3 regions of the Brevibacillus sp. HB1.4B genome follow, and region 3 is predicted to be linked to each of the others. Evidence: riboswitches for the same ligand, from Rfam matches in the RefSeq annotation. Region 3 holds a riboswitch; each other region holds the start of a gene.
The links. A riboswitch is a leader RNA that binds a small molecule or an ion and turns the genes downstream of it on or off. The one in region 3 is predicted to bind cyclic di-AMP.
Positions count from the first base shown of each region.

Region 1: another riboswitch for cyclic di-AMP. It lies ahead of HP398_RS26670 (quaternary amine ABC transporter ATP-binding protein); the one in region 3 lies ahead of HP398_RS13015 (C40 family peptidase).
Region 2: another riboswitch for cyclic di-AMP. It lies ahead of HP398_RS04105 (CAP domain-containing protein); the one in region 3 lies ahead of HP398_RS13015 (C40 family peptidase).

Region 1 covers NZ_JABSUT010000013.1:158,415-164,898, reverse strand. The annotation lists cyclic di-AMP (ydaO/yuaA leader) riboswitch at 577-723, shown strand; gene HP398_RS26670 (quaternary amine ABC transporter ATP-binding protein) at 1,118-2,344, shown strand; gene HP398_RS26665 (ABC transporter permease) at 2,328-3,167, shown strand; gene HP398_RS26660 (glycine betaine ABC transporter substrate-binding protein) at 3,164-4,099, shown strand; gene HP398_RS26655 (hypothetical protein) at 4,117-4,527, shown strand; gene HP398_RS26650 (Na-translocating system protein MpsC family protein) at 4,584-4,952, opposite strand; gene kdpB (potassium-transporting ATPase subunit KdpB) at 5,120-6,484, shown strand, end outside.
Region 2 covers NZ_JABSUT010000001.1:871,450-877,933, forward strand. The annotation lists gene HP398_RS04080 (catalase) at 1-1,587, opposite strand, end outside; gene HP398_RS30800 (2-phosphosulfolactate phosphatase) at 1,668-1,973, opposite strand; gene HP398_RS30805 (hypothetical protein) at 1,951-2,412, opposite strand; gene HP398_RS04090 (hypothetical protein) at 2,524-2,970, shown strand; gene HP398_RS04095 (cold-shock protein) at 3,441-3,644, opposite strand; gene HP398_RS04100 (rhodanese-like domain-containing protein) at 4,075-4,419, shown strand; cyclic di-AMP (ydaO/yuaA leader) riboswitch at 4,504-4,656, shown strand; gene HP398_RS04105 (CAP domain-containing protein) at 4,664-5,437, shown strand; gene HP398_RS04110 (hypothetical protein) at 5,502-5,657, opposite strand; gene HP398_RS04115 (homoserine dehydrogenase) at 5,758-6,484, opposite strand, start outside.
Region 3 covers NZ_JABSUT010000004.1:492,476-498,959, reverse strand. The annotation lists gene liaF (cell wall-active antibiotics response protein LiaF) at 1-577, opposite strand, end outside; gene HP398_RS13030 (class I SAM-dependent methyltransferase) at 592-1,170, opposite strand; gene HP398_RS13025 (PspA/IM30 family protein) at 1,265-1,960, opposite strand; gene HP398_RS13020 (LiaF transmembrane domain-containing protein) at 2,024-2,428, opposite strand; cyclic di-AMP (ydaO/yuaA leader) riboswitch at 2,748-2,887, shown strand; gene HP398_RS13015 (C40 family peptidase) at 2,892-3,413, shown strand; gene HP398_RS13010 (response regulator transcription factor) at 3,629-4,348, shown strand; gene HP398_RS13005 (sensor histidine kinase) at 4,349-5,734, shown strand; gene HP398_RS13000 (cytochrome P450) at 5,925-6,484, opposite strand, start outside.

The sequences.
Region 1 (6,484 bases), on a different contig from region 3:
CAAAAGTAGAGTTTCGAAGATGTATTCGCAGAGGTTGAAGCTGACAACCCCCGCCATTCATTTCTACGCTGAGTTGGGCTCCAGAGGCGCTAGGACTGGAAATGTTCTTCTTCCCAAGCGACTATTGTTTACATCTTGAAAGCAGCATTCAAGGGGGTGCTTCATTAAATGCATGTAGACTCCCAACAGCTCGTAGAGGAAACAGGAGAAATAAGCGAAGATCTTTGGACACACCTACCGAGGCGCAGTGAAAAAAAGAGAAACTGCCTTTAGCGTCCACCTCTGAGCCACATCCTGATGGACTACTTTGGACGCGGTTTCGCTTTTTTTCACGGAGCCGGGCACCGATGCTCCCTCGCAGGTGTTCCAAGAAGCTGAGCGTTTTCTCCTGTTTCCTCCCCACCCCACATGCGAGAGAGAATAACGCACGATTCCTTTAATCGAATGAGTAACCGAGAGCTAATCCAATCCGATTCATAAAGAAAGACAAAGTCCGGTTAAAACCGTGCTAAACGAACGTTCACAATAACTGGAAGCGAGCGTATAATCAAATCACAATCAAGCTTAATCAAGAAACAACACATACGGCCTAGTTCCGAGATTTTCGGAAGCGGGGGAACCAATCTTTTGGGGTTAATCCTGAGTGATCAGGAGGGATGAGGAAAAGTCTTCTCTGCCATCCTACCCGTCAGCTAACCTCGTCGGCCAAAGCAGGGAAGGTCATGGATGGATAAAGTCTAGGCATATAATACGCAACAAGGGGATTCCTTGCGGGCGTGTGATAGGCCGATGCAGGCTTTTTCTTTGGGACCTTTGTTCTGGAGAAAAAGGATGGATCGGCCTATTTTTTATGGAAATACCGATGAGCAGCTTACGCCATACAGACGTTATCGAAAAACGTGTGGATCGCTGGGAGGCAGTCGGTACGAGATAAACCGCTGACAATCGAAATCAGGAAGACAGAGTACAGGGAGTCCTGAAAAGGGATGCCAGGTATTACGTAAGCCTGCGGATTTTTTACACGAGTATAAATCAAGCGTGCCTGCTTGGTTTTGCTGGAGTGTGGAAACTTCGCAGGCTTTTTGCATTTACGAAAAAACGAAGGATGAGGGATACCATGCCCAAAATGAAGGTCCATCAACTGACAAAAGTGTTCGGCAAGCAGCCCGAGCTGGCCTTGAAGCTACTGGCAGAAGGACGTACGAAAGAACAAATTTACAAGCAAACGGGCCAGTCTATCGGGGTGAATCAGGTCAGCTTTGAAGTCGAGGAAGGTGAAATCTTCGTGATCATGGGCCTGTCCGGCAGCGGCAAGTCAACCTTAATCCGACTGTGTAATCGACTGATTGATCCAACGAGTGGAAGCATCGAGATCGACGGGGAAGAGATCGTGGACATGAAGGCATCGGCTTTGCGCGAGGTGAGGAGGAAGAAGCTCGGGATGGTTTTCCAAAACTTCGCCCTGTTTCCGCAGCGGACGGTACGAGAAAACGTCGAGTTCGGTTTGGAGATTCAACAAGTACCACCAGGACTCCGGCAAGAAAAAGCACGGGAAGCGCTTGCGCTCGTTGGATTAACCGAGTGGGAAAATGCGTACCCGGATCAATTGAGCGGAGGGATGCGCCAGCGAGTCGGATTGGCGCGGGCGTTGGCTAATAATCCAGATATTCTCTTGATGGACGAAGCGTTCAGTGCACTGGACCCGCTCATTCGAAAAGACATGCAGGATGAGCTACTGGAGCTTCAGATGACGATGAAAAAGACGATCCTGTTCATTACACATGACTTGCACGAGGCGTTGAGGCTGGGTGATCGGATTGCCTTTATGAAAGACGGACAGATCATTCAGATCGGCCGCCCGGAAGAAATCATGGCAGACCCAGCGGATGAATTCGTGCGGAAGTTCGTCGAGGATGCCGACCTGTCCAGAGTGCTCGTTGCTGAAAATGTGATGAAACGGGCAGAAGCAATCACGCCTGACAAAGGGGCGCGAGTGGCGCTGCAACTCATGATGGATAACGGTGTGTCCAGCTTGTACGTCGTGGACAAAAAGCGCACACTGCTCGGCTTGATTACGGCGTATGACGTATCACTCGCGATCGGTACGGGGGATTCACTGGAGACGATTATGAAAACCGACCTCCCTACTGTTTCACCTGACGCACGTCTGCACAGCTTGTTCCCGATGATGGCAGACCTGCACGTCCCGATTGCGGTAGTGGGCGAGCAGCAGCGTTTGTTGGGTGTCATCGTAAAAGGAGCGGTGCTAGGCGGGCTGGTAGGCAAAGTCAATGTCCAAGAACACCAGAGAGCAGAGGTGATGAGTGATGGACGTCGTGCCTAAGCTGCCGATTGGCGAATGGATGGAAGGGTTCGTGGAGGTGCTGGGCCAGTACAAAGGGGTATTGTTTGATCCAGTGTCTATCGTCATTTCTACGATGGTGACTTACTGTTCCACGGTTTTGGCAGAGATACCTTCGCTGATTCTCATCTTGCTGCTGGGGGCCGCTGCGTGGGTTTTTGCAGGGAGAGCGTCTATGGTCTTTACGGTTGTCGGACTTTCTCTCATTCACAACCTGGGGTACTGGGATGAAACGATGGAGACATTGGGACTCGTCCTCACTGCCACCATGATTTCGATCGCCATCGGGATTCCGGTGGGCATTCTTTGCGCGAGATACGATACGTTTCGCAATCTGGTCACGCCAATACTGGATTTGATGCAGACGATGCCAGCGTTTGTTTACTTGATTCCCGCGATCTTTTTCTTTGGCTTGGGTGAGGTGCCGGGAGTCATTGCCTCCGTTATTTTTGCTTTGCCGCCAATCGTGCGTCTCACGAACTTAGGCATACGTCAGGTGCCAGCGGAAATGGAGGAAGCAGCGGATGCCTTTGGCGCAACTGGGTGGCAAAAGCTCGTGAAAGTGCAACTGCCGTATGCGAAATCGACGATCTTGGCGGGAGTCAATCAGTGTATCATGCTCGCCCTGTCGATGGTGGTCATAGCGGCTATGATCGGGGCGAAAGGCTTGGGTGCAGACGTATATCGCGCCGTATCGCAAGTGGATATAGGAAGAGGATTCGAGGCGGGGCTATCCATCGTGATCATCGCTATCGTCTTGGATCGGCTTACTCAACATGCAGGAAAAAAGGAGAGAAACATATGATGAACAAAGCGGTTCCAGCTTTACTGGCAGTGATGATGGGAGCGACAGCTTGGCTCGCAGGCTGCTCCAGTCAAAACACAAACACACAAATACCGACAGCAACGGTAGTCGGTCCTATTCCTTCTGAGACGTCGGACAACGCGCTAGGAGAAAAGCTCGACTACAAAATCATCGGAATCGACGCAGGAGCAGGCTCGATGGTGAAGACAGAGGAAGTCATGAACTTGTATGGCTTGGATAAATGGCAGCTTGTTGAAGGCTCCGATGCAGCGATGACAGCAGCTTTGATCAAGGCGTACGAAGCGAAGGAACCGATTATCATTACGGGCTGGACGCCGCATTGGATGTTTAAAAAGATGGATTTGAAATATTTGGAGGACCCGAAGAACGGCTTTGGCGGAGCGGAACAAATCCATACCATCGTGCGCAAAGGGCTGAAAGAGGATCAGCCTGCTGCCTATCAATTTCTGGATAAGTTCTGGTGGGAGCCAGCCGATATGGAGTCAGTCATGGTCCAAATGATTGACGGAAAAGATCCGGAAGTGGCCGCTGCGGAATGGGTAAAAAACAACGAAGCCAAAGTAGCGAAATGGGTGGAGGGCATCCAGCCTGTCCAAAAAGAGAAGCTGACTCTCGCTTATGTAGCATGGGATTCCGAGATTGCCAGCTCGCACGTTGTAGAGCATGTGCTGGAGCAGAAGCTGGGGTATGAAGTCGAATTGAGTCAGGTGCAGACTGGACCGATGTGGGCAGGAGTGGCCATTGGGGATGTAGATGGGATGGTTGCGGCTTGGCTGCCGTCTACAGATACGAGCTATTTGAAAAAGTTTGGTGGGCAATTCGAGGATTTGGGTCCGAATCTCGACGGAACCAAAATAGGACTCGTGGTTCCTTCGTACATGAACATCTCGTCCATTGAGGATCTCCAATAAGGAAGGGAGGCGCTGCTATGAAGCATTATCTCGTAATGGGCAAGGGGGAAGCTTTCACTTCTTTTGTCCAGACACTAAGCTGTGACAGTTTGCCTGCTTTTTGGGGAAGGAATCCCGGTGCCTTTTCATTGACAGCGGGGCCTTGCGACAAGACGATTCAGCGTTTTTTGCCCATCTCATTTGACGAGTGCTACCGCGATCAGGAATCCTTGCTGCTCTACCATTCCGTCTACATCTTTCCCGATGAGTGGGCGGAGGGACGCGACTTCATTACACTGTTCAAGCAGCTTGGCACCTGCCGGATTTTTGTGATGACGCAGGAACATCGGAACGCGATGTTATACAAGGCGCTCGGGGCGAATCACGTCATTGTGAGCCAGCCCGGGTATAAAGGCTACGGCTGGTTGGCCGAACAGATGAGTGGGTAAGAGAGGAATAGAAAAGGCTCCGCCTGCAAATGAAGGCGGAGCCGCGCTTTGTAAAATTAGCCTAATATTTTTTCGAGGTCCTTGTCCAATACATAAACCTCGATCCGTTCACCCATTTTCGTGCTGATATCACTATGGCTGGATAGTACCTTGCAGCTTGTCAGCTTTTCTACGATTTCTTCCGATTCTTCGCTGTACATCTCACGGAGAACCTCGCGCATTTCTTTGACGATGCGGCGACCTTTATCGTGACTGGACAGATGCTTTTCTTCGACGGTGAGAACACCTTTAAATCTGACGATGACCATATCACCGACGATGTAGGTCTTCGCTTCCTGTGGACCTCGTCCAATCAGATCGCGCTGAAATTTTATGAATGCTTCGCTGATTTCGGCTTCCAGCTTTTTTTTGTTAGAGATGGCCAAACGCCATACCTCCCATAATTTATCATTGTGCCTAATATTACTCAGCCGTCTTGGGGCTGTCAACCTACGAAAAAAGAGGGGGGAGACATTCCTGTGGTGATCGTCTCCATTTTTGCTGTTGGTATTTTTCTCTATTTGATCTATGCGTTATTGCATGTGGAGGAGCTATGAAACAATTGATAGGAAAGGCTCTACTTGATAGTTTTCGCAAGCTGAACCCGTTGGTCATGAAATCGAATCCCGTGCTGTTTGTCGTAGAGCTCGGGACGGTTCTGATTTTGCTGATGCTGTTGTTTCCGAAGTATTTTGGTACGGAGGATCAGGTAGGGTGGAATACAGTCGTTTTTTCCGTTTTATTATTCACGGTGTTGTTCGCGAATTTTGCTGAGGCATTGGCAGAAGGACGCGGGAAAGCACAAGCAGATACATTGCGAAGGGCCAAGCGGGATACGGAAGCCAAGCGACTCAAAGCCGATGGCAGTGTGCAGGTGATTTCATCTGGCGAACTGCGTAAAGGTGATCACGTCTTGGTCGAAACAGGAGATATCATCCCAGGAGATGGTGACATTATCGATGGCTTGGCCTCCATTGATGAATCTGCGATCACGGGCGAGTCGGCTCCGGTCATCAAAAGGGCGGGCAGCGACCAGACGTCTGTAACGGGTGGGACACGTGTCATTAGTGACTCTATTATCGTGAAAATTACGACGAACCCCGGGGACTCTTTTTTGGATCGGATGATTATGCTCATTGAAGGGGCCAAGCGTCAAAAAGCACCGAATGAAATTGCCTTGAATACAGTTCTTATCGTCTTTACGCTTATTTTTTTGATTGTCGTCGTCACGCTGGTTCCGATTGCTTCGTATGTGGGTATCGAGCTGGATATCTCCGTCTTGGTCGTTTTGCTCGTTTGTCTCATTCCGACCACGATTGGCGGCTTGTTATCGGCCATTGGCATTGCGGGGATGGATCGTGTCACCCGCTTTGGTGTCATCGCGATGTCGGGTAAGGCAGTAGAAGCGGCTGGTGATGTCAACACGATCATTTTGGACAAGACAGGCACGATCACGTATGGTAACCGACTGGCGGCAGAATTCGTTCCTGTAGCGGGAGTCGACCAGAGGGAGCTGATGGAAGTCGCAGTGCTCACTTCGCTGTTCGATGATACGCCAGAGGGAAGCTCCGTCATGATGCTCGCCCAAGCAAATCAGGTTGTCTGCGATGTCAAAGCGTACGAAGGAGAGATTATCCCGTTTACTGCTGAGGAGCGCATGAGCGGTTTGAATTACAAAGGCGTCCACTATCGAAAAGGAGCAGTTAGCGCCATTAGTGCCTATGTCAGGGAGCGGGGGGGCATGGTGCCACCAGATCTTGAAGAAAAAAGCGCGCGAATCTCGCTGCAAGGTGGTACTCCACTCGCTGTATGCAAGGACAGTCAGGTTCTTGGCCTGATTTACTTGAAGGATACGGTGAAGCCCGGGATTCGTGAGCGTTTTGAAGAATTGCGGAAAATGGGCATTAGGACCGTCATG
Region 2 (6,484 bases), on a different contig from region 3:
GTAAGGCTTGGACGGACGGGACTTCTGTTCGGCTTCCTTGACAGCCGCCCAGGGATTCGTTGCGCCCATCGGTCCGCCCATCTCTTTGCTATTTCCGCCATTGCCCTGTGCGACTCCAGCTTTCAAACGCTGACCGTACTCTTCGTCACATTGCGAGAAGAATCCAAGCATTTTTTCTTGAATGCGAGGATCACAGGAGAGGAGTGCATCCGTCAGATTGGCAATGAGATCTTCTCTTTCCCAGTCTTCCATGAGGCGATAACGTTCTCCCGCCTGTTTGAAATCGTTGGTGCGATCAATTTTTTGACGAACGACCTTCCCTTCTACTTCTGGCTGATGATCAGGAGCGGCTTGCTTGGCTTCCTGCAATCCGCCAATCGTCGATGGCTCATAGTTAATATGCCGCTGCGCTCGATCTACATGGTACAGCATTTGACCGCCTTCCTGGTTGGTAGCGACATGCTTTTTGGGAGCGTTGACCGGAAGCTGCAAGTAGTTGGCGCCAACCCGATAACGCTGCGTATCGGAGTAGGAGAAGGTCCTTCCTTGCAGTAGCTTGTCATCAGAAAAATCAAGTCCATCCACTAAAACACCTGTCCCAAATGCTGCTTGCTCGACCTCTGCAAAATAGTTGTCCGGATTTTTATCCAGTACCATTTTGCCGACAGGAAGAAACGGGAATTGATCTTCGGGCCATATTTTCGTTGGATCAAGTGGATCAAAATCGAGCTCAGGGTGATCGTCATCACTCATGATCTGGACGCACATTTCCCACTCCGGATATTCTCCTCGCTCAATCGCTTCGTACAAGTCCTGTGTGGCATGATTAAAGTTTTTCCCTTGAATCTCTTCCGCCTGTTTTTGTGTCAAATTTTTAATCCCTTGCGTTAACGGCTGCCAATGGTATTTGACCAGGACCGCTGTTCCTTCATGGTTTACCCACTTGTACGTGTTTACGCCAGAGCCTTGCATTTGCCGATAGTTCGCTGGTATTCCCCACGGGGAGAACAAAAACGTGATCATATGCATGGCCTCAGGCGTGTTCGAGATAAAGTCAAAGATCCGTTCCACGTCTTGTATGTTTGTGACAGGATCAGGCTTGAACGCATGTACAAGATCAGGAAACTTCATCGCATCCCGAATGAAAAAAACTTTGAGGTTATTGCCAACCAGATCCCAGTTCCCGTCCTCTGTATAAAACTTCACCGCAAACCCACGTGGATCGCGCAATGTTTCGGGAGAATGTGTGCCATGAATAACCGTAGAAAACCGTACAAACACAGGCGTTTTTTTCCCCTGCTCCGAAAACAGCTTTGCTCTCGTGTACGTAGAAATCGGCTCATCACCAGCGGTTCCATATGCTTCAAAATAGCCACGCGCTCCTGCTCCTCGGCTATGCACGACACGCTCAGGTGTTTTCTCCCGATCAAAATGTGTGATTTTTTCCAGAAAGTCGTAATTCTCCAGAACCGTTGGCCCGCGATTTCCAACGGTCCGCAGGTTCTGGTTGTCTGTAATCGGATGGCCTTGGCGATTCGTCAGGATATTTTCTTCTGACTGGTTGATGGACTTGCTGTTGTCATCCATATGAATCCTCCCTGTCCAGTTTTTCTCATGTATGGTTCATAACCATGGTTACCGAATGAGGGATTCTTTATGCGAAAAGACTAATTAGCTTCGTAAGCAAAATCATCGTTAAGCACTGGAACCGTGAAACTCTGATTCCATTCCGCTGCAAGTGCGACATCTTCCGGGTATCCCTTGCTGATCAGTTCTTGGCCAGAAGCACATTTCTGCAAATAAGCAAGAAGATGATCTTGGGCTGATCGGAAAGCTGCCACCGCCATTTTGGCCTCTGGTGACAATCGATATTCCTCCAATTCGTGAAGCAGCGCACCTGCCGCAATCATATCCTCAATAGCGGGTCGCAATGCTCCATTTCCCCATCGTTCACCGCAAGCAATAACCGTCACAGATCCTTTCTGCTGTTGTATGTATCTGGCGACGGATGATGCATTTCGCAAGGCACGCAGCGATTACCTTCGCACCTGTTTTCTTTGCCAGCAAGGTACAGGTCGATCCATTTGGCGAGGGCAACACCATTCTACTTCCCATCGGAACCATTTTCAGACAGGCGGGTGAAAGGGAGATTGGTTCTCCACGTTTTCCAGCAAGAAGCGCTGCTTTTTGTTTAGCGAATGCTACGGCTGACTCCTCCTTCACCTGATAAGGATAGACGATCCCTCCACGTCCCGTTACGATATCGACACACGTGCTGAAGGAGAGCACATCGATAATGACGATCATATCCGATGCTGCCCCGACCTGTTCCACCCCTTCGTATCCCCAATCAAATCGAGCCGTATAGTTTAGTTGTTTGCATACAGGCGTTTCTCCCAAAACCTCCACCATCCTCTATCAAAAATAGTTACTCGTCCCCTTACGTTCGCCGTTACAAATCAAGGCAAGAAACAATATCGTATTATTGTCCCACTAGAATACTCAAGAATGGAGTGAACATGGATGTCTGAAATCGAATACGACGACGATCAAGGTGTTACGGAAAAAAGAAGTCACAGACGCCCACGAAGAAATACTGTGAGAACAACTGGTATTTTGCAAAATAACCTCGCTGTTGCTCTCACCGCTCACCTCGACCTCGTAAATCTGAACACAGAAGAGGTTGAAGTACGTGTGCAAGTATTGAACTGGGGTAATGCAGTTACGCAAACGAATCCAGTTAGCACCTTGCTTGACATCACGCAATTTATCCCTGCGAATACTCGCACTGCTTTCAATGCGCTGGTCCCCGCTTCTTTCCACTATGAAGTGCGCCTTACCGTAGCAGAAAACAACAGAAATGTCCTTCTCACCACTTATGGCCGTACTTCTATCGGTGGCGGTCAAGTTGTTGGTCTTTCAGTTCTTGACAGTCAATTCCAAACTGTCGAAATCGAAACTTGTATTTAACTACTTTGTAGGAAGAAAATGAGGAATTATGGTGGGACGCCATAGTTCCTTTTTTTATCCATTCGCATGCAGGAACAGGCGCTGAGGACGATCCCAACGCCTTTTATAATGCTCCCATAGACTTGAGACACGGGAGGTTAAAAAATAAGTTATAATAAGAGCATGGAAAAACGGAACCAATATACCTCAGAGTTTAAAACAAAGGTTGTCCTGGAGGTCCTCCGGGAGGAGCAGACCGTGAACGAAATTGTTGGCAAGTACGAAATGAGTCTCTAAATGAAGCAAAACCCGATCAATTTTACGCCCATACTATCGAAAAAATCGCATCCTAAACACTAGGACTACGAAAAGGAGGACATAACTTATTCCTCAAAAAATCGTGTCTTGACAACGGGGAGCATTACATTTTACTACTACGACCACGACAAAAAAAACTGCCCTCGAAAGGACAGTTTCTTTTAAAAGGAGACTTACAGTTTTACTACGTTCTCAGCTTGTGGGCCACGGTTGCCTTGAACGATGTTGAATTGAACTTTTTGACCTTCGTCCAAAGTTTTGAAACCGTCACCTTGGATTGCGCTGAAGTGTACGAATACATCGTCTCCGCCTTCTACTTGAATGAAACCGAAACCTTTTTCTGCGTTAAACCATTTTACTGTTCCGTTCGTTTGCATTTAAAAAAACCTCCAAAAATTCAATTTGAATATGCTAGTCATATTTACCGAAGCAAATAAAGCTCACATATCATGAAGAAATACCAGATCATGTGCTATGATACGCCTTCATGATACGTGAATTTTACCTACTCAGCAAATATACAAATGTCATGGGACGGAACTGCAAAATTAAAAACTAAACCTTTTGAAAACCTAAAACAATGAAAGCCCTTCCTCTCTTCCATCCTTGCGGCTCCGATGACCGCGCCAGTGTGAATCGGGGATTCAAAAATGTTATCCATCAGCATACAAACACCTCGATGAATGATTAGGTATCAATTTTTCAAGTAGCAATCTTATTCTACCATGGTTGTCCAAAAAAAGCAACCGTTCACCCTTATACTGGGAAGGCGATACTCTGTTACAATAGCATTGGGAGGGATTTCATTTGCAAAATCATACTTTGACAACCATTCAATTATCAGAAATGCTTGAAAAGAAAGTGCCTGTACTATTAGTGGACGTACGCGACGTCGAGAAATTTATCACCGGCAGCCTCGTTCACGAAAATGCATCGACCCGAAACGCACCCTATCTTCTAATGAAAGAACAGGATAAGCCGTTCGATGAAGAAACCGAAAAACTTGCGCAAAATGTGAAGATTGTTACTGTATGTACAACAGGTAACAAAGCTCAAAAAGCTGCCGCTCTTCTTCGTGAGCATGGTTTTCAAGCAAATGCATTGGAAGGCGGCTTAACCGCATGGAAGGAACAATCAAACGGAGCGAAATGAGCCTAATTTATCAACGATTCTAGCTTTTTGCCATATATTACTCCTTTATTTCGATTGGGATTGTCTGATATCGTTGTTCATGCCAAACGAAATAAGCCGAGACTTTCTGAAAAGGAAGTGCGGGGGACTTTTTAGTGGATGAGCAATTCCACATGGGGTGAATCGCCGAATTGGCGTAGGGTTGTTTCCTCAACCCGAATCCGACAACTAACCTCGTAGGCAAAAAAAAGGAGAGATTTGTTTAATGAAACGTTTTGGTTCTGTTACAATCGCGATGACTCTTGGTCTAGGCTTGGCTTTGACAGGGTTTGCTTCTTCTGCTTCCGCAGCATCTAACTGCCCATTGAAGAACGGACAATTCCAATTCAATGTGGGTCAAAATATGGGACAATTCCAAAAAGCACCAAATGCACAACAGTTCTTTAACTTTTATCAAAAGCAAGGCTTTGTTCCTGGCCAGTCACAAGCAGTACAGCCGATGCAACCTGTTAAGCAAGGACAAGCTACACCTGTACAACCATACCCAATTCAACCAGGATCTTTTCAATCAGCACCAGTTCAACAAACACCAGTTCAACCAGCACCAGCGCAACCTAGAAATAACGTCACTCAGCCTGCCGCTCCAGTAAATCAAGCGGAACAAGGAAAAACTGGTGATTTTGCGAAACAAGTCGCGGATTTGGTGAACCAAGAACGTGCAAAAGCAGGTCTCAAACCAGTTCAAATGGATGCAGCATTGTCCAAAGTAGCTTTGGCAAAAGCACAAGATATGTCTGCTAACAACTACTTTGACCACAACAGTCCAACGTACGGTTCCCCATTTGACATGATGAAGCAGTATGGCATTCAGTACTCGACTGCAGGTGAGAATATCGCCATGGGTCAACAGAGTCCACAAGAAGTTATGCAACAATGGATGAACAGTGAAGGTCACCGCCAAAACATTATGAACCCTGCGTTCACAAAAATTGGTGTAGGCGTCACAAATGGCTACTGGGTACAAGAATTTATCGGATAAAACGCATTGTACGAAACGAAAAGCCGGTGTCTCGTAATCGAGACCCGGCTTTTTCGTGTAGGCATCATTCCTGCTGTGCTTCGGATGCCTGCTTTTTGGGGGTACAGCAGCAGCTATCCTGCTCATTTACCAAAGCGACGTTCTTTTGATTCATTTTTTGCTTGGTTGGGTAAGCAGATACTTGCTGCAGCTCGGCATTGACATCAGACGATTGGTTCATCCGTATGGCCCCCTTGCCGTTTTTTGTGGTGCATCCTTAGTATGCTCGCGGTTGTAAAGGACTCATTCCTAAGGAACACTGGAAGCACATGCAAATGAACCTATCTGCTAATGATATGTTCAAGGTCTTTTAAGGCAGCCGCTGCTGCCGCGACAGGATCTGACTTTCCTCCAACGACCAATAAATCCCCCATGACATCTGTTTCTACCCATATGGCTTTTGTCGTACCTGATACAGATGCAAATGGATGGGTAAGATCCACTGCACAAAGCTCCACGGCTATAGAAAATGTGCCATTTGCTTCCTTTTGGATGGTTCCGATCAGCTTGGGAATCTTCGTATGCTTTTTCCATTTCTCGATTTGTAACGAGGTTATTTCGCGAATACTTGCGCGTGCGATATCAGTCAGATTTACTTGCGCACCAAAAGCGGCGTTTGCCAAGATCGTGAGCTTTGAAGCTGTATCCCAACCATCGATGTCGTAAGAAGGGTCCGGTTCGGCAATCCCCAACTTCTGAGCGAGCTCGACTGCTTCCGCACAGGTGAGCCCCTCTTCCATCATTTTTGTGAGCACGAAGTTAGTCGTTCCCGTAAAAATGCCTTCGACTCGTTTCACTTCACAGCCTGCCAAGTTATACTGCAATAGATCGATCGTCGGCAGGGCTGCTGCTGTTGCTCCACTCACTTTCAACGCGACGCCATGTTTTTTGGCTAGAGCGGCTAAGCCAGCATAATCGACAACAAGCGCACCTTTTGAAATCGCGATTGCATGTATAGCATTTTCCAATGCATAACGAATAAAAGTAAGACCGGGTCCTCCCTCTTTT
Region 3 (6,484 bases):
CAAAACGCCCCGAGGTCAGGTGATAATCTCCAATCAGAGAACTGCGGGAATCTTTTGGCAACGTGTCGTCAGGTGATGAAGACATTCTTTCGTGATGTGGAATTTTGCCACCAACATGCTTCCATTTGTTCCAGCTGTCTATCCAAGGGCGCTCCTCCGTGGAAACCTTCACGTCACTCGGAATACTCGCATCACTTGTCACAATCGTCTCCGCAGCAGATGAGGTCCCCGTATCACCCAATGGTTGATTCACACGGTGATCTCGTCTGCTGTTCTTACCCCGAATCAACTGAAACCCGAAATAAATAAACACGATTGGCACTGCAATCTGGAACAAATCATCAACCCCGACACCAAACCACATATCCATCGCGATGATGGTCCCCAGAGAGAATAGAATCCCTCCGCCAATCCGATTTTTCTGCCCCCACAAACGAAGGCCGAAATAAATAAGCACCATCGGCCACAAATCAAACAGACCGAACGAAATGATACCCAAACTGTCTAATAAAAGGCCGATTCCCGTAAAAATAATCAGGATACCAGCCAACATTTTGTGCAAACGGGACAGTTTCACAAAAGTCTCCTCTCTCACGCCCCATGCTGATCGTTTTCACTTTGACCATTACGACATGTATAGATGAATGCAGGCGGAATGTTCAACAGGGTAAAGTCGATCTTGACCCAGGGAAAACGACCCTGCAACTCAGCTTGGAGTTGTAGCGAATATTGGAATGTAATAAACAGGCCCCCTGGCTTCAGTACAGATTGAACTTCGTCCAGAATTGCTGCCCGCAGCTCTTGTGGAAAATTGGCGAATGGCAGACCTGAGATAATAACATCTGCACCTGCAAGGTTCTGCTCCTCCAAGTAAGACCTAAGTTTAGTCGCTTCCTCCCTGATAGGAAGATCGGGAAAACGTGATTGAAGCATAGAGCGAAAATGGGGATCTCGTTCCACAAGCACGTAATGTGTGCCGGGACGCAAGCGCTGATAGATCGTTTGGGTAAATGCCCCTGTACCAGGTCCCAGCTCCAGGATCACATCGGTTGAAGCCCAATCGACGTTTTTCAACATTTGCTCACATAAAAAACGAGAGCTGGGGATTATACTACCGACGCGTCCAGGCTCAGCGATAAACCGCCGCAAAAAGACCAAGAAGTCCTGCAAGAATCGTACCTCCTAGGGGAAAAGCAGCCTGATGTACACAGGCTGCCGAATTGACACAATCTATTCTACACCTAGTCCCCCAGTTCCTGTCGAATTAGGATTGTACTGGTTTGGCTACCGGTGTTTTTACTTCATTAATGGATGCTTTGATGCTGGCAAGTTCTGCATCGAGATCATCCTTTTCCAGTTCAGACAAAGCGTTCTCCCAAGCGCGGTTCGTTTGGCTCCATTGTCCACTCATTTGCGCTTCTGCTTCCATGCGCATCACTTTTTCTTCCATGCGGGCGAAGCCACGGCCTGCGGACTGATTGCCGATACCGACAACTGCTTGATTGACTTGCTTTTGTGTACGAGCTACTTGTGCACGTGCCATCAGTGTGAACCTTTTCGCACGCATTTTATAGAACTCTTCCTTCAGCTCAGCCAGCTTCTCACGCATTTGCGAAGCTGCCTCGGATGCTGACAGGTAAAGACCTTCGTATTCAGCTGCACGGCCTTCGTACTGCTTCTTGTCAGCGAGTGCTCGACGAGCCAACTCGTCTTCTCCCTCAGTCAAGGCGAGCTTGACTTGACGATCGCGTTTTTCAATCAGAGCATTGGCTTCATCCAATTGCTGGCGGAATTTCTTTTCCAGTGCAACCTGACGGGCAACCGCTACTTCAACTTGTCCGATTTCTACTTCCATGTCACGCATATATTGATTCAGCATTACTACTGGATCTTCCATCGAATCCAATGCATCATTCACCGAAGCTACTGTCAGGTCACGCAAACGTTTAAAGATACTCATTATTTTTTCCTCCTCATCATATCACATCATATTGTTCATCCAAAAGACTCTTGCGACGTAGCGTTATTGTTGTCTTCGTGTTACATGTTTCTCCCAAGTGTCTAGCGTATCTTCCTTTAATACTTTTTGGGCCCATTCACGCTCCCAAGTAGGTGGAGCTTGCTTTGGTTCTTGACTGGGACGCAGTAAGCGATATCCCAGATAAATTACCCCAATGGCCAGAAGCGCGTGAAACAGTAGGTCAAGCTTGCCAATCAGCATCAGGAACCCGAATAGAAAGACGAGGATTCCCCAAAAGCGTGAACCGGTTTGTCCCATAATCTTTTTGGCACCGTATATCATGATCACACCGGGAATGATGAACCCGAGCAAGTCTCCGATATCGATACCCACCAGATCTAGAAGAACCAACCCACCGACTAGCAGCAGAACCAGCCCGAGTAGAACTTTGCCAGACCGTTCGCTCATTACTCGCTTACCTCCATTCGTTTTGCATGTGGTGCTTGTGGAACGTTATGCCCTTATTGTAGCCCTCGGTATAGGCTTCCCATAACGGGCGTGCGGTTGGTTTTTCCCTCCGCCCTTGGACGGAGACAATTTCCTGCCCTAATCGGACGAGCTGTCGCGCAAGGCAGAACAAGCCTGCGTCGAAAGGCGGCTTGCTCTGTCGAGCGAAAACGTTACAGCATTTGACGGTAATTTTGTGACGAATATGTGAACTAACGGATGAAAAAGAAGGAAAAAAAGGACTGGCGTAGAATCTTCGTAAGAGTGCGTGTAAAAAAACATCGAAAAATAGCCGAATTCCGCTTGGCGGAAACGGGGGAACCACGTTTTTGGGGTGAATGGTTGCTACTCCTAGCAGCCTAGGGCGTCCTTTCGACCGAACCCTTCAGCTAACCTCGTAGGCTCACGAAGGGAGCAGTTTCTTTTGCGCAAGGTGGTTTTATCTTTATTTATGGCTGGAATGCTTGCTATGGGGGCAGGCGCTGCACAGGCTGCTGAGGAGAATTCTCTCAATGAAGTAGTCAGCGACTTGTACGGTACCCCTTACAAATCTTCCGGCTCGTCCAAAAAGGGCTTTGACTGCTCCGGTTTCACGCGCTACGTATTTGATGCGTTAGGTGTAGACCTGCCTCACAATTCTGCTTCCCAGTACGAATTAGGTACAGAGGTAGCCAGAAAAGATTTGCAGCCAGGCGATCTCGTGTTCTTTAATACGAACGGTCGCAGCATTTCTCACGTGGGTATCTACATTGGAGACGGCACATTCGTGCACTCGGAATCTGGTCGTGGAGTCGTCAACACCAAGTTGAACGATCCATACTACTGGAGCAAACGTTATGTAGGCGCTAAGCGTCTCAGTGCTCCTGTTCTAGCGAAAGCAGAAACTCCGAAAAAGGTAAAAGCGGTGCAAGCTGCATCGTTGCCGGAAAAACCAGCTCAAAAATAGTCGTTCGGCAAAATAATAAAAAGCCAGGGACACAATGTCTCTGGCTTTTTCTGACGAAATTTAGTACCTGGTCTAAAGAGGTACCCTTACATATTAGAACAACTTAATAACTTACGGGGTTTCTTCCCCTGATGAGGTCAAAGCATGTTATGATAGACAAGACCCATTCTTTGAATGGTATTCCTTATTAATAGAAGTAACTGGGGGTTGTTCCGGTGAAAGATCACATTTTAATTGTCGATGACAATCTGGAGATTATTGAACTGCTAGAAGACATTTTGGAGAACGAGGGCTTCACCGTTTCCTCCGCAGAGAGTGGAGAAGATGCTCTCTCCCTGCTCAGCCAAGGAGAGCGACCTAACCTGATCCTTTTGGATATTATGATGCCCAACATGAGTGGCTACGAGCTCTGCTCTCAGATTCGCCGTGAGTGGGATTTGCCTATACTGTTTCTCAGTGCAAAAGGAAAAGCGGTAGATAAGGTAGTCGGCTTCGAAATCGGCGCAGACGATTACATCACGAAGCCTTTTGATACAGAAGAACTGCTCGCTCGCATTCGTGCCCACCTGCGTCGCTATGAGCGCATTCGCAAGCATACGGAAGAGCAGCCTGAGAAGGAAACAGCCTCTTCTCCGATTACCGTTTTGAAATTCAAGGACCTAGAAATTCATAAAGAAACGTATTCCGTTTATGTATGTAATCAAAAGATTGAGCTCTCTACAAAAGAATTTCAACTGCTCACATTCCTCGCAGAAAATGCGGGCATCGTCTTTACAAGAGAGCAAATCTATGACCGTGTCTGGGGATATGGTTATGGCTCGCTCAATACAGTGACCGTCCATATCAAAAACCTCCGGGAAAAGCTGGAAACAGAGCGTCAGTTTATTAAAACACAATGGGGGACAGGCTACGTATTTATCGGGGAGAAGCTTTAAATGAGCTTACGTAATAAAATTTTTCTCTCCTTCATTTCCTTGATCACACTCAACATCTTGTTGTTTAAATTTGTTTTTCAAGACATTATTGTCGCTCAACTCAAAAATGATCGGCATAATCAGTATCAGGCTGAGAAGGAAGCCGCAGAGAAGGTCATGCTCAATCAACTGCTTCTCGTCAGTAATTTCAAGGACCCAATCGAACGTTTGGAGCTTGAGAAGCAGTTGCCAGACGACGTGATGTACCGCATGCTCGTGAAGGATGCCAATGGAAACACCATCTACAGCAAAACATCGCGCGCCTATAATTTGAAAATGCCTTCTCCCTCCTCATCAAACCGTGGCGATTCTTCCAAGCAAAATGACCTCAAAGTGGTAGCTGAGTACCACTTTCAGCAGGAGCCACCGCGTACAGGGGAGATCGTTGTTTATTTCTACACAGATGATTACGACATGATGGCTACGACAGGGGTTTCCATGATGCTCTGGTTTATTTACGGAAGCATTAGTCTGGTGGGATTGGTTCTGCTCGCTTTGTTCGTTCGCTGGATACTACGGCCTGTGAACGAATTATCGCGCGTCACCCAAGAAATCCAGGAAGGGAAACGGTTAGTGACATTTACGTATCGCTCGCATGATGAATTTGGGCAACTCTTTCGATATTTCGGGGATATGGTTGATGAGCTTCGCTTAGCGGAAGAAAGACAGGCCGAAATGATTGCGTCGATCGCCCACGACTTCCGCACACCTCTCACCACGATCAAAGGGTATGCGTCATATATCGGCTCCGGTCGTGTGACGGATATGACCAAAATACAGAAACAGATGAGCAAAATCGAGCTAAAAACGACGGACTTGGAAAAGCTGCTCGATGAATTGCAGGACTTCACCGCCCAAAGCTCCGAAGTCCGACTCAACATTAATCGTATTCATGTCAAAAGCTTCTTGAGAGGAATCATTGAGGACTATTTGCCGAGGATTAAAGAGGCAGGCCTCACCTTTCACTGGAAGCTTCGTATCTCTAATGAACTACACATCGAAGCGGATGAGACCAAGCTGCGACGTGTCATGGAAAACCTGTTGAACAACGCCATTCACTACAACAAACCAGATGGCTCCATTTACCTTACATGTGATCAGCGAGAAGGACATGTCCTTTTTACTGTGATCGACAAAGGAGAAGGAATCGCCTCTGAAGACTTGCCGAAGATTTTTACCAAGTTTTATCGGGCGGAAAAATCACGAAATCGCAACAGTGGCGGTACGGGCTTAGGCTTGACGATTTGCAAAAGCATCGTCCGGCTTCACGGCGGAGATTTGATGGTAAACAGTGAACTGGGAATGGGAAGCAGTTTCTCCTTCACCATCCCCTTCTTCCACGGGTAGCTTTCACAAGCTACCCTTACTTTATATAGATTTATTCTCAGTTAATTATTTCTTTATATTTTACTAGTAAAATAATTTTTGTAAGCATGTTGCTTTCAGTGATAAATAACCCCCAGTTCGGTATCTGACACAATCGGCGAAACCGTAGTGACAAGATGCCTCTTTTTTTGCCCTCTATTTCCATTTTTTTCTATCTCTTCTCCAAACGCATCGGCAATCCGTTCTTTGGACGCAAGGTGACCAACGGCTCGGGTTCCACTTCCTGATTTGGTTCAGCCAGTCGTAGTCGATATCGCTGCGCGATGGTTGCCAATAGCAAAGCTGCCTCCATCAAAGCAAAGTTGTTCCCGATACAAACACGCGGCCCACCGCCAAACGGGAAATAAGCATAAGCTGGATTTCTTTTTAAAAGGTCGCTGTCAAAACGCTCTGGAATGAATTGTTCAGGCTGCTCATAATAGCGTGGGTTACGGTGCATGACATATTGGCTCATCATCAGTGTTTCACCTGGCTTGTACGTTTGACCGCCGATCTCCACCTCTTCTACCACTTCCCGGTTGATCGTCCAGGCTGCTGGATAGAGCCTCAGCGTTTCCTGTACAATGAGATTCGTATACTTCAGCTGGGGTAGGTCCTCTACTGTCGGCAGCTTTTCACACAGCACGGTTGACAGCTCGTCATGCAGTTTTTTCTCCACCTCGGGATAGGTAGCCAGCAAATAAAAAATCCACGACATGGTATTCGCAGTCG